3 regions of the Kocuria sp. KKT182 genome follow, and region 3 is predicted to be linked to each of the others. Evidence: predicted binding sites of a transcription regulator. Region 3 holds the regulator's gene; each other region holds the start of a gene.
What was found. Region 3 encodes HrcA, which represses chaperone genes, less so after heat shock. Its sites were predicted from a motif close to TTNGCACTCGNNNNNNNCGAGTGCNAA; they were not measured.
Positions count from the first base shown of each region.

Region 1: groL (chaperonin GroEL) is a predicted target of HrcA. The motif match lies at 2,017-2,043, and genes of this name have one in related genera.
Region 2: groES (co-chaperone GroES) is a predicted target of HrcA. The motif match lies at 1,330-1,356, and genes of this name have one in related genera.

Region 1 covers NZ_CM145757.1:3,631,027-3,635,428, forward strand. The annotation lists gene ACZ2G1_RS16845 (SDR family oxidoreductase) at 1-677, shown strand, start outside; gene ACZ2G1_RS16850 (DUF3263 domain-containing protein) at 692-1,021, shown strand; gene ACZ2G1_RS16855 (hypothetical protein) at 1,018-1,236, shown strand; gene ACZ2G1_RS16860 (GNAT family N-acetyltransferase) at 1,364-1,963, shown strand; gene groL (chaperonin GroEL) at 2,214-3,845, shown strand; gene ACZ2G1_RS16870 (MgtC/SapB family protein) at 3,996-4,402, shown strand, end outside.
Region 2 covers NZ_CM145757.1:1,345,162-1,349,563, reverse strand. The annotation lists gene ACZ2G1_RS06185 (ABC transporter permease) at 1-13, opposite strand, end outside; gene ACZ2G1_RS06180 (siderophore ABC transporter substrate-binding protein) at 95-1,090, opposite strand; gene groES (co-chaperone GroES) at 1,522-1,818, shown strand; gene groL (chaperonin GroEL) at 1,977-3,584, shown strand; gene ACZ2G1_RS06165 (acyltransferase family protein) at 3,758-4,402, shown strand, end outside.
Region 3 covers NZ_CM145757.1:649,254-653,655, forward strand. The annotation lists gene dnaJ (molecular chaperone DnaJ) at 1-814, opposite strand, end outside; gene hrcA (heat-inducible transcriptional repressor HrcA) at 886-1,893, opposite strand; gene ACZ2G1_RS02910 (DUF3097 domain-containing protein) at 2,068-2,931, shown strand; gene ACZ2G1_RS02915 (DUF4870 domain-containing protein) at 3,087-3,551, shown strand; gene hemW (radical SAM family heme chaperone HemW) at 3,627-4,402, opposite strand, start outside.

The sequences.
Region 1 (4,402 bases), 940 kb from region 3:
TCGCCGTCGTCACCGGGGCCACCGGAGGCATCGGCCGCGCGTGCGTGGTGGACCTCGCCCGCGACCACGACGTCCTGGCCCTGGGCCGGGACGCCGGCCGGCTGGCCGAGCTCTCCGGCCTCCCGCACGTCACCGTCCGCGCCGCCGACCTGACCGACGTCGCGGCCCTGCCGTCCGTGGTGGCCGGCCTGGACCGGGTCGACGTCCTGGTGCACTCGGCGGCCGTGGCCGGGCGCACCACGGTGGAGGCCGCCTCCGTGGCGGACTGGCGGGCCCAGCTCGAGCTCAACGTGGTGGTCCCCGCGGAGCTGACCCGGCTCCTGCTGCCGGCCCTGCGAGCGGCCCGGGGGAAGGTCGTGTTCCTCAACTCCGGCTCGGGGCTCAACGCCCGCGCCGGGGACGCCGTCTACGCGGCCTCGAAGTTCGCCCTGCGCGCGCTCGCCGACTCGCTCCGACAGGAGGTCGAGGCCGACGGCGTCGTGGTCAGCTCGGTGCACCCCGGTCCGGTCGACACGCAGATGCAGCGGGACATCCAGGCGGGCCTGGGCCACGAGTACGTCCCGGAGCGCTACCTCCGGCCGGAGTCCGTGGCCGCGGCGGTGCGCGCCGTCGTGGACGCGGGCGAGGACGCGCAGCTGACCACCCTCTCCCTGCGGCCGCGGGCCGAGTCGCGGTGACCGGCGAGGACGCGGTGCCCGACGACGCGGTGCCCGCGGACGCCCGGGCCGACGACGCCGCCGTTCCCGGCGCGGAGCCGGTGCCCGACGGGGAGGCCGCCCCCGGCCGGGAAGAGCCCGGGGAGGGGGCCGGTCTGGACGCCGTGGACCGCGAGATCCTCTCGCTCGAGAACCTGCAGTGGAAGTACCAGGGGGCGAAGGAGATGGAGATCCGCCGCCGCCTGAACCTCTCGCCCACCCACTACTACCAGCGGCTCAACGTCCTGATCGACACCCGCGCCGCCCTCGAGCACGACCCGATGCTCGTGGCCAGGCTGCGCCGGCAGCGAGGAGACCACGGATGACCCAGTACCCGCACGACGAGTTCGACGACGTCCCCGAGGACGGGCCCCGCCAGGGCGCCCACCGCGGTGTCCGGCCGACCGTCCGCGTGGGCGCCCGGGAGCTCACCGCCATCGTCCTGGCCGGGGTGCTGACCCTCGGCGTCGGGGTGTTCTCGTTCCTCAACGCCCCGGGCGAGGCCGCCCCGGCGCCGGGCGCCACGTCCACGGGGTCCTGAGCCGGCCCGGTCCTCGAGGCGTCCCCCATCGGGCTCCGGTCCCGGAGCCCGACCGCTCCGACGTCGTCCACCACGACGTCGTCCACCACGACGTCGTCCACCCCTGACGCCACCGGAAGGAACCACCGTGCAGATCGAAGGAAGCCGAGTCCGCGTGCGCGACTGGACCGAGGAGGACCTCGTCGACTACGAGGCGTGGATCATGCCGCCCGCCGGCGGCGGCGAGCACGAGTGGCAGCGCACGGACGGCCCGTTCTACCCGAACTTCACCGCCGAGGGCGCCCAGCGCTGGCTCGGCACCCTCCGGGAGCACGTGACGGCCGGGGACTGGCCGGACCCGCGCGAGACGATGGTGATCGCCGACGCCGCCGACGACCGGTTCATCGGGCAGGTGTCCTGGTACTGGTCGGAGAAGCCCACCGAGGACCCCGGTGACGGCACGCACCTGCTGCCGCTGCGCTCCCTGGGCATCACCGTGTACTCCCCGGAGCACTGGAGCGGCGGCTACGGCACCGAGGCGATGCGCCTGTGGATCGACTACCTCTTCGCCCACTCCGACTCCCACCGCCTCGACCTGGAGACGTGGAGCGGCAACGCGGGCATGTGCCGCGTGGCGGTGAAGCTGGGCTTCACCGAGGAGGCCAGGATCCGCCGGGCCCGCAGGGTCGGCGGCGAGTACTACGACCGGATGGTCTACGGCGTCCTGCGCGAGGAGTGGCAGGGCTGAGCGGAATCGGCTCAGGGGTTTGCACTCTCCGGGGACGAGTGCCAAGATTGCGATTAGCACTCAGTCGTGTGGACTGCTAATGGCTCGGTCCCCGGCCCGACCCGGGCAGCCACCGGCACAGGAGTGACACCTCAACCACCACGGTGAGGTGCCGCACGGCGTCGGGAAGAGTCCGCCGTCGTGCGCGCCGTCCGTCGCGGGCACCGTGGAGGTCGACCGTTTGTCTACCGTCCAGGAGGGACGAAGTCACATGGCAAAGATGATTGCTTTCGACGAAGAGGCACGCCGCGGACTCGAGCGGGGCCTGAACACCCTGGCCGACGCCGTCAAGGTCACCCTCGGCCCGCGCGGCCGCAACGTGGTCCTCGAGAAGGCCTGGGGCGCCCCCACGATCACCAACGACGGCGTGTCCATCGCCAAGGAGATCGAGCTCGACGAGCCGTTCGAGAAGATCGGCGCCGAGCTCGTCAAGGAGGTCGCCAAGAAGACCGACGACATCGCCGGCGACGGCACCACCACCGCCACCGTGCTCGCCCAGGCGCTCGTCAAGGAGGGCCTGCGCAACGTGGCCGCCGGCGCCGACCCGCTGAGCCTCAAGCGCGGCATCGAGAAGGCCGTCGCCGCGGTCACCGAGGAGCTGCTGGCCTCCGCCAAGGAGGTCGAGACCGAGGAGCAGATCGCCGCCACGGCGTCGATCTCCGCCGGCGACCCCGAGATCGGCCGCCTCATCGCCCAGGCGATGGAGAAGGTCGGCAAGGAGGGCGTGATCACGGTCGAGGAGTCCAACACCTTCGGGCTGGACCTCGAGCTGACCGAGGGCATGCGCTTCGACAAGGGCTACCTCTCGGGCTACTTCGTCACCGACGCCGACCGCCAGGAGGCCGTCCTCGAGGATCCCTACATCCTCGTGGTCAACTCCAAGATCTCCGCGGTCAAGGACCTGGTCCCCGTGCTCGAGAAGGTCATGCAGGCCGGCAAGCCGCTGCTGATCATCGCCGAGGACGTCGAGGGCGAGGCCCTGGCGCTGCTGGTGCTCAACAAGATGCGCGGCTCCATCAAGTCCGTGGCCGTCAAGGCCCCCGGCTTCGGCGACCGCCGCAAGGCGCAGCTGGCCGACATCGCCATCCTCACCGGTGGCCAGGTCATCACCGAGGAGGTCGGGCTCTCCCTCGAGACCGCCACCGTGGACCTGCTGGGCCAGGCCCGCAAGGTCGTCGTGACGAAGGACGAGACCACCATCGTCGACGGCGCCGGCACCGCCGAGGAGATCGAGGGCCGCGTGGCCCAGATCCGCGCCGAGATCAACAACTCGGACTCGGACTACGACCGCGAGAAGCTGCAGGAGCGCCTGGCCAAGCTGGCCGGCGGCGTGGCCGTCCTCAAGGCCGGTGCCGCCACCGAGGTCGAGCTCAAGGAGCGCAAGCACCGCATCGAGGACGCCGTGCGCAACGCCAAGGCCGCCGTGGAGGAGGGCATCGTCGCCGGCGGCGGCGTGGCCCTGATCCAGGCCGGCCAGAAGGCGTTCGACAAGCTGCAGCTCACCGGCGACGAGGCCACCGGCGCGAACATCGTGAAGGTCGCCATCGACGCCCCGCTGAAGCAGATCGCGATCAACTCCGGCCTCGAGGCCGGCGTGGTCGTGGACAAGGTCCGCGGTCTGGCCCAGGGCCACGGCCTCAACGCCGCCACCGGCGAGTACGAGGACCTGATGGCCGCCGGCATCAACGACCCGGTCAAGGTGACCCGGTCCGCGCTGCAGAACGCGGCGTCCATCGCCGGGCTGTTCCTCACCACCGAGGCCGTCGTCGCCGACAAGCCGGAGCCCGCGGGCGCCGGTGCCGGTGCCGACGACGGCATGGGCGGCATGGGCGGCATGATGTGATCGACGGCTGACCCGTCGAGCGTGCCCAGCACGCATCCGGCACGGGCCGGGCACCTCGCGGAGGTGCCCGGCCCGTCGTCGTCCCGCACCTGGTGCCGCAGGGCCGGAAGTGGTGTTCAATCGTGAGCACCAGCTGCCGGAGGAGGTGCCGTGGACGTCGTCGTGTGGGACGCGGTCCCCGTCCAGGTCTCGCTCGTGCTGATCGCCTTCGGGCTCACCTCGCTGGTGGGCCTCGAACGGCGGCTGCGGCGCAAGAGCGCCGGACTGCGCACGCACGCCCTGGTCGGCACCGGGTCGGCGGTGTTCACCCTCGTGTCCGCCTACGGCTTCGGTGTCCTGCCCGGCATCGACGCCGGTCCCGACCCCTCCCGCGTGGCGGCCCAGATCATCACGGGCATCGGCTTCCTGGGCGCGGGCGTGATCTTCACGAACCGGGACGTGGTGCACGGCCTGACGACGGCTGCGAGCATCTGGCTCTCCGCGGCCATCGGGATGGCCTGCGGGGCCGGGCTCGTGCCGCTCGCCGTCGTCGCCACGGGCCTGCACTTCGTCTCCGC
Region 2 (4,402 bases), 700 kb from region 3:
CGATCGTCGACATGGGGTCAGTCCTTCCTCCGGCCTCGTGCCCGGCGGACGGCGGTGGTGGGGCGGACGCCGCCACCGCCGTCCGGATGATGGGTCAGTCCCGCGCGCCCATGGCGTCGGCCAGGGTGTCGAAGAACTCGGTGTAGGTCTGGATGCCCTCGTTGGTGTAGGTGTCCCGGGGCATGTAGACGACCTGGCCCTCCTGCACCGCGGTGACGTTCTGCAGGGCCGCGGCGTTCTCGATGACCTCCTGCGCCGGGGTGTACTCCGGGTCCTCGGCGGAGATCGCGGCGTCGCGGTCCAGCACGAGGATCCAGTCGGGGTTCGAGTCGGCGATCGCCTCCACGGAGATGTCGTCGCCCTGGTGGTCGTCGCTGGCGCCCTCGACCTCGAGGGCCGGTGCGAAGTCGAAGATCTCGAACAGCGGGCCCAGGGTGCGTCCGTTGCCCGGGGCGATGAAGCCGATCTCGCCGCCGGAGACGGTGACGGCCATGACCGTGTCGCCGGGCCGGTAGCCGTCGACGACGCGCTGCATCGCCGCGTCGAAGTCGCCGTTGATCTGCTCGGCCTCGTCCTCGCGGTCGAAGACCTGGCCCAGGACGGAGGTCTGCCGCTTCAGCTCCTCGTCGAAGGGCTCGTCCTCCCGCGGGTCGAGCTCGACGATGGTGGCCTCCGGCACCAGGTCGGCGAAGTCCTCGCGGTAGTCGGCGAAGCGCTGGCCGTTGACGATGAGGTCGGGGTCCGCGGCGACGACGGCCTCGAGGTCGGGCTCGCGGTGGTTGCCGAGGTCGACGACGGACTCGTCGTCGGCGTAGGCGATGGTGTCCGGCATGAGGGCGCGCGGGGCCGCCGCCAGTTCGACGCCCCACTCGGCGAGCGTCTCGAAGGTGCGGTTGTCGGTGGCGACGACGGACGCCGGCGGGGCCTCGACCGTCTGCGTGCCGTAGTTGTCCTCGACCTCGACCGTGGCGGCGGAGGGGGCGGACGACTCCGCGGAGGCGGCCTCGTCGCCCTGGGCCGTGCCGCAGGCGGTGAGGGCGAGGACACCGGCGACGGCCAGGAGGGCAGCCGGGTGCTGGGTGCGGTTCATGGTCTTCCTTCGTGCAGAGGACGCCGGCGTGCTCCGGGGTGGCGGACGCCGGCGGGATCCGATGGGCGCGACGGACCTGCGCACGGATGCGCCGGGACGTCGAGGAGGGCACCGCTGCTCGGCCGAGGTAAGGGTTGCCTTACCGCTCAACCTAGAGGGTCGGGCGGGCGTGAGGCAAATCATTGGCGAACACGGGCGTGACCTAATTCCCGCCGGACGTTCCCGCGGGGGTCGGCGCGCTGGCACTCGCCTTGACCGACTGCCAGCCCGCTCCTACAGTTGGCCTTGGCACTCTCCGGGTGAGGGTGCTAAGGGCCAGGCGATCGACCGGCACCGCGACGACGGTCGGTGCGCCGATCGGCCCGAAGCTCGACGGCGGGCTCCGCCCGCGGTCGCCCACCGTTTTCCACCCCTACAGACAAGGAGAGATCGTGTCGGTCTCCATCAAGCCTCTCGAGGATCGCATCGTCGTCCAGCCGCTCGCCGCTGAGCAGACCACCGCGTCCGGTCTCGTCATCCCGGACACCGCCAAGGAGAAGCCCCAGGAGGGCAAGGTCCTGGCGGTCGGCCCCGGTCGTGTCGACGACTCCGGCAACCGCATCCCGGTCGACGTCCAGGAGGGCGACGTCGTGATCTTCTCGAAGTACGGCGGCACCGAGGTCAAGTACAACGGCGAGGAGTACCTGGTCCTCCCGGCCCGCGACGTGCTCGCCGTCGTCGTCAAGTAGACCGGGCCGCACCGACCCGGCGCAGACCGCGCAGTCCTGACGAAGGGTGCCCGCCGCACGCCCCGCTGTTCCGGCGGGCCCGCGGCGGGCACCCTTCGCCGATCCAGACCCCGAAACCCGCTGGCGACCCCAGCCACCCCAGAAGGAGCTCTTCGCCCATGGCCAAGCAGCTGGCGTTCGACGACGCCGCCCGCAAGTCCCTCGAGAACGGCGTCAACAAGCTCGCCGACACCGTCAAGGTCACCCTCGGCCCGCGCGGGCGCAACGTGGTGCTCGACAAGAAGTGGGGCGCCCCCACGATCACCAACGACGGCGTGACCATCGCCCGCGAGGTCGAGCTCGACGACCCGTACGAGAACCTCGGTGCCCAGCTCGCCAAGGAGGTGGCGACCAAGACCAACGACGTCGCCGGCGACGGCACCACCACCGCCACCGTGCTCGCCCAGGCGCTCGTCAAGGAGGGCCTGCGCAACGTGGCCGCCGGCGCCGACCCGCTGAGCCTCAAGCGCGGCATCGAGAAGGCCGTCGAGGCCGTCTCCGAGCGCCTGCTCGAGAACGCCCGCCCGGTGGAGGGCACCAACGTCGCCCACGTGGCGACCATCTCCGCGCAGGACCCGGCGATCGGCGAGCTCATCGCCCGGGCCTTCGAGACCGTCGGCAAGGACGGCGTCATCACGATCGAGGACGGCTCGAGCACCGAGGTGGAGCTCGACGTCACCGAGGGCATGCAGTTCGACAAGGGCTACCTGTCCCCGTCCTTCGTGACCGACGCCGAGCGCCAGGAAGCGGTCATGGAGAACTCCCTGGTGCTGCTGTACCAGGGCAAGATCTCCTCGGTGCCCGAGCTCATGCCCGTGCTGGAGAAGGTCCTCCAGGCCAAGAAGCCGCTGACCATCATCGCGGAGGACGTCGAGGGCGAGGCCCTGTCCACCCTCGTGGTCAACCGGCTGCGCGGCACCCTCGACGTCGTGGCCCTCAAGGCCCCCGGCTTCGGCGACCGCCGCAAGGCGATCATGCAGGACCTCGCCGTCCTCACCGGCGGCCAGCTCATCACCAGCGAGCTGGGCATCAGCCTCGACCAGGTCACCCTGGAGCAGCTGGGCACCGCCCGGCGCGTCACGGTCACCAAGAACACCACCACCCTGGTCGACGGCGGGGGCACCCCGGCCGAGATCCAGGACCGGGTCGCCACGATCCGCGCCGAGGTGGAGCGCACCGACTCCGAGTGGGACCGCGAGAAGCTCCAGGAGCGGCTCGCCCGCCTGGCCGGCGGGGTCTCCGTGATCAAGGTCGGCGCCGCCACCGAGGTCGAGGCCAAGGAGCGCAAGCACCGCATCGAGGACGCCGTCTCCGCGACCCGCGCGGCCCTCGAGGAGGGCATCGTCGCCGGCGGCGGCACCGCCCTCGTGCAGGCCGCGAAGGTCCTCGACGAGTCCGACCTCGGGCTCACCGGGGACGCCGCGACCGCGCTCGGCATCGTCCGCCGCGCGCTGCGGCAGCCGCTGTACTGGATCGCCCAGAACGCCGGTCAGGACGGGGCCGTGGTCGCCTCCCGCGTCGCCGAGCTCGAGGCCGGGCACGGCTACGACGCCGCCACCGGCGAGTACGTCGAGATGGTCGGCGCCGGCATCATCGACCCCGTCAAGGTCACCCGCTCGGCGCTGCAGAACGCCGCGTCCATCGCGGCGCTCGTGCTGACCACCGAGACGCTCGTGACGGACAAGCCCGCCGAGGACGAGGGGCACGGCCACGGCCACCAGCACTGACGGCCGGCACTGACGGCCGGCGCCGAGCCGGCTCGCCCCGCGGACCCGTCCCACCACCGGTGGGGCGGGTCCGTCGCCGTCTCCGGGGGCCGCCCCGGCGCCTCCGGTAGAGTGCGGGGGTCCGTCCGACCACTGCCGCGCCCCCGGCGGCACGGTGTTCCCAGGAGATGCCCATGACGACCCTCGGTGCGCAGAGCACTCCCGCCGGCGTCGAGCCGGACACGGCCCGGCGGGTGGCCCGGTACGCCGGGTTCCGTCCGGAGGTGCAGGGGCTGCGCTTCGTCGCCGTGCTGCTCGTGGTGGTCTACCACGTGTTCCTGGACCGGGTGTCCGGGGGAGTGGACATCTTCCTGCTGATCTCGGCGTTCTTCCTGACCCTGTCCTTCGTGCGCAAGCTCGAGGCGGGGAGGCCGCTGGCGCTGGGGCGGTACTGGCTGCACGTGTTCAAGCGGCTGCTGCCGCTGGCGGTGCTCACGATCCTGGGCACCCTGGTGCTGGCGTGGTGGTTCTTCCCGGAGGCGCGGATCGACCGGGTCCGCACGGAGGCGCTGGCCTCGGTGTTCTACGTGGAGAACTGGGCGCTGGCGCTGGCCGAGGTGGACTACTACGCCGCCGACGACTCCACGGCCTCCCCGTTCCAGCACTTCTGGTCCCTGTCGGTGCAGGGGCAGGTGTTCCTGCTGTGGCCGCTGGTGTTCGGGGCGGCGTGGCTCGTGTGCCGGGGCGGGCGCCGGCGGCCGGTGCCGGTGCTGGCGGTGATCTTCGGGCTGGTCCTCGCGGTCTCCCTCGCCTGGTCGGTGCACACGACCGCCACGGAC
Region 3 (4,402 bases):
CGCGGGCGTGCAGGTCGTCGCCCTGGCGCTCGAACGTGGGGTCGGGATCGACCTTGAGCTCGACGTAGAGGTCGCCGTTCGGCCCGCCGGCGGTGCCGGCCTCGCCCTGCCCCGAGAGGCGGATCCGGTTGCCGGTCGAGACGCCGGCGGGGATCTTGACGGTCAGCGGGCGGCGGTCGCGCACGCGGCCCTCGCCGTAGCACTCGTGGCACGGGTGCTTGATGACGGTGCCGAAGCCCTGGCAGGTGGCGCACGGCGCCGCCGTGACCACGGTGCCGAGGATCGACTGGACCTGGCGCTGCACCTGGCCGGATCCGTGGCAGACGTCGCAGGTCTCGGGCTGGGTGCCCGCCTGGCAGCAGGTGCCGTCGCAGGTGGGGCAGACCACGGCGGTGTCCACGGTGATCTTCTTCTCCGTGCCGAAGACCGCGTCCCGGAGGGTGACCCGGACGTTGATCAGGGCGTCCTGGCCCTGGCGGGTGCGGGAGGCGGGTCCGCGCCGGCCGGAGCCGGCGCCGCCGGCGCCCTGGAAGAAGGTGTCGAAGATGTCGGCGAAGCCGAACCCCGTGCCGGGGAAGCCCCCGCCGAAGCCGGTGTCGGTGCCGTTCTCGTTGCCGGTCGCGTCGTAGACGCGCCGCTTCTCGGGGTCGGAGAGGACGTCGTTGGCGTGGGAGAGGCGCTTGAAGTCCTCGGCGGCCTCCGGGCCGGGGTTGACGTCGGGGTGCAGCCGGCGGGCCTTCTTGCGGTAGGCCTTCTTGATCTCTTCCTGGCTGGCGTCCCGGGACACGCCCAGGGTCTCGTAGTGATCGCTCACCGTGGTCCGTTCTGTCGAGAGGTCTGTGGTGGGTTTCGCTGGTGGGCCCCGGGGACGGGGCCCGCGGGGGCTCAGCCCCCGAGGATACGGGAGAGGTAGCGGGCGACGGCGCGCACGGCGGCCATCGTGGACGGGTAGTCCATGCGCATGGGGCCCACGACCCCCACCTTGGACTGCGGCCCGTAGCCGGTGGCGACGACGGCGGCCTCGGACAGGGGGCCCTCGGCGTTCTCCGTGCCGATCCGCACGGCCACCCCGCGGGCGTCCTGCTCCATCTCGGAGAGCAGCCGGAGCATCACCACCTGCTCCTCGAGGGCCTCGAGGACCGGGCCGATGCTCAGGTGGAAGTCCCCGGTGGAGCGGGCGAGGTTGGCGGTGCCGGCCATGACCATGCGGTGCTCGGCCCCGCCCGCCGCGAGGGCGCCGACGGCCTCCGCCACGGCGGCGGCGGCCGGCTGCAGCGGCGGGGCGGTGGCCGCGGTCATCACGGCCAGGGCGTCCGGCACCGCGGTCAGGCAGCGCCCGACCACGGCGGCCAGCACCCGGGCGCGCAGCTCGAGCAGCTGGGACTCCTCGAGCGGGGCCCGCAGCACGGCGACGCGCTGCGCCACCCGGCCGTTGGTGGGGATGAGCACCACGAGCACCCGGCCGGCGCCGAGGTCCACGACCTCGACGTGGCGCACGGTGACCCCGGAGGCGTGCGGGTACTGCACGACCGCGACCTGCTGGGTGAGCTGCGCGAGCAGCCGCACGGTGCGCTCCATGACGTCGTCGATGTCCGCGGCGTCGTCCAGCAGCCGCTGGATGGCCCGCCGTTCCGGGCCCGAGAGCGGCTTGACGGCCGCGATCTGGTCGACGAACGTGCGGTAGCCCTTGTCCGTGGGGATCCGGCCCGAGCTCGTGTGGGGGGCCGTGATCAGGCCCTCCTCCTCGAGCGCGGCCATGTCGTTGCGAACGGTGGCCGAGGAGACGCCGAGCCGGTGCCGGTCCACGAGGGCCTTGGAGCCGACCGGCTCGCGGAAGTGCACGTAGTCCTCCACGATGGCCTGCAGGATCTGCAGTCGTCTCGGATGGTTCACGTCGCTCCTCCCCGGTTCGTCCACGCCCCCGAAGATGCCCTGGCACTCGGGTGGCCACAGTGCCAACGGCGTCCAGTGTAGCCCCCGTGTCCGACGGCCGGTCGCCCCCGCGGTTTGGTACGCTTCCGGCTGATCCGCGCCGGACGCGCGGCACCGCGACCCGGGAGGACGACCATGAGCCACCACGGCTGGGGGCCGCGCAGCCTCGACGACGACGCCCTCGCCCGCCGCCGGCCGGTCTCCGCGGAGGTCCCGGTCGCCCCGGGGATGCTCCTGGAGGACGTCACGACCGGCTGGGTCGGCGCGGTCGTGTCCCTGGAGACCATCGGCGGGATGCGCGTGCTGGGGCTCGAGGACCGGAGGGGGCGGGTCAAGGCGTTCCCCCTGGGGCCGGGGTTCCTGCTCGAGGGCGAGCCCGTGGTCGTCGTCGAGCCCCGCCGGGCCCCCGCGGCGCGCAAGCCCTCCCGCACGCGCTCGGGCTCCGTGGCCGTCGAAGGGCTGCGCGCGAGCACCGCCAAGGCCTCCCGGGTGTGGGTCGAGGGCTACCACGACGCCGAACTGGTGGCCAAGGTGTGGGGCCACGACCTGGCGGTCGAGGGCATCGTCGTGGAGCCGCTGCACGGCATCGACGACCTGCCCGCCGCCGTGCGGGAGTTCGGGCCGGGCCCCGGGCGGCGGCTCGGCATCCTCGTCGACCACCTCGTGGCCGGCTCCAAGGAGTCGAGGATCGCCGCGGAGACCATGCGCCTGCCCGGCGCAGCGGGCAACGTCCTGGTGCTGGGCCACCCGTACGTCGACATCTGGCAGGCGGTCAGGCCGCGCACCCTCGGCATCGACGCCTGGCCCGTGGTCCCGCGGGGCACGGACTGGAAGACCGGCACCGCCGCCGCCCTCGGGTGGCCGCACCGCACCCCCGGCGACCTCGGCCGGGCCTGGCAGCACATCCTGTCCCGCGTGGACAGCTACGCCGACCTCGAGCCGTCCCTGCTGGGCCGGGTCGAGGAGCTCATCGACTTCCTCACCGCCCCCGGGGCCTGACCCGGCGCCCCGCGTGCACGGGCAACGCCCAGCAGATCGTCACAAAGGCACACGTGCGCGGGGCCGATCCTCCGCCCTCCGGGCCGGTCGGTAGGATGGTCGTGTCCCACCCACCGTCCGCGGCCCCGCCGCGGTCCCACCGCCGAAGGACATCCGTGCCCGTGCAGACCGACCCCCGACCGAGCCGCGACGACGCCGGGGCCCCGTTCGAGGGCCTCTCCCCCGTGGCCCAGCCGCTGACCGTCACCGAGGACCACCAGTGGGCGACCCTGGCGCACTTCGGCGGCGTCATCGGCTTCCTCCCCTCGTTCCTCGTCCACCGCGTCTTCCGCGGGCGCGGCCCGTTCACGGAGCAGGAGTCGATGGAGGCCATGAACTTCACCCTGCTGCCGACCCTCGTGGTGGTCACCGGGATCCTGTTCGCCCCGGTGCCGTTCATCGGCTGGTTCTTCGCGCTCGCCGCCGCCGCCGCGTGGCTGCTGCTCGCCGTCGGCTCCCTGATCGGCGGGGTCCGGGTCAACCGCGGCGAACCGCACCTCTACCGCTTCAACACCCGGCTCTACGACCGGCTCGTCGAGCGCCTCCGCGAGCGGTCCCGGGGGCGCGCCGCGCGCGGCTGATCCCGGTCCGCGCCGGGGACGTCCCTGACGGACGCATCCGTTCCTCGTGCGGGCGCCCCGGCCGGGGTGCCCCCGTCAGGCGAGCAGCCGCCGCACCACGGCGTCGCCGAGGAGCCGGCCCCGCAGGGTCAGCACCAGCGAGCCGCGCAGCGCCGCCGCGGGCTCCACCAGCCCGTCGGCGATCAGCCCGGCCACCGCGGTCCGCCCGCCGCCGGCCAGGGCGGTCGTGGGCAGGCCGTCGCGGATCCTGGCCTCCAGCATCACCCGCTCGAGGTGGCGGGTGTCCGCGTCGAGGATCTCGCGCCCGGCCGCCGGCGACTGCCCGGCGCGCACCCGGTTCGTGTAGGGCACGGGGTGCTTGAGGTTCCACCAGCGCGTCCCGCCCACGTGCGAGTGCGCCCCGGGCCCGATCCCCCACCAGTCCTGGTTGCGCCAGTAGGCGAGGTTGTGCCGGCTGCGGTGGGCACCGGCGTCCGCGCCCTCGGCGGGCCGGGCCCAGTTGCTCACCTCGTACCACTCGAAGCCGGCCTCGGCGAGGACCCGGTCCGCGAGCTCGTACTTGTCGGCCTGGTCGTCCTCGTCGATCGGCGGGACCTCCCCGCGCCGCATCCGCGCCGCGAGCTTCGTGCCGTGCTCGATGATCAGCGAGTACGCGGAGACGTGGTCGGGCTCGTAGCCCACCGCCGTGCGCACCGAGTGCTCCCAGTCGGCCAGGGACTCCCCCGGGGTGCCGTAGATGAGGTCCACGCTGACGCCCAGGCCGGCCTCGCGCGCCCACCGCACGGCCCGCGGCACGTTGTCCGGGTCGTGCGTGCGGTCCAGGACGGCGAGCACGTGCGGGACGGCCGACT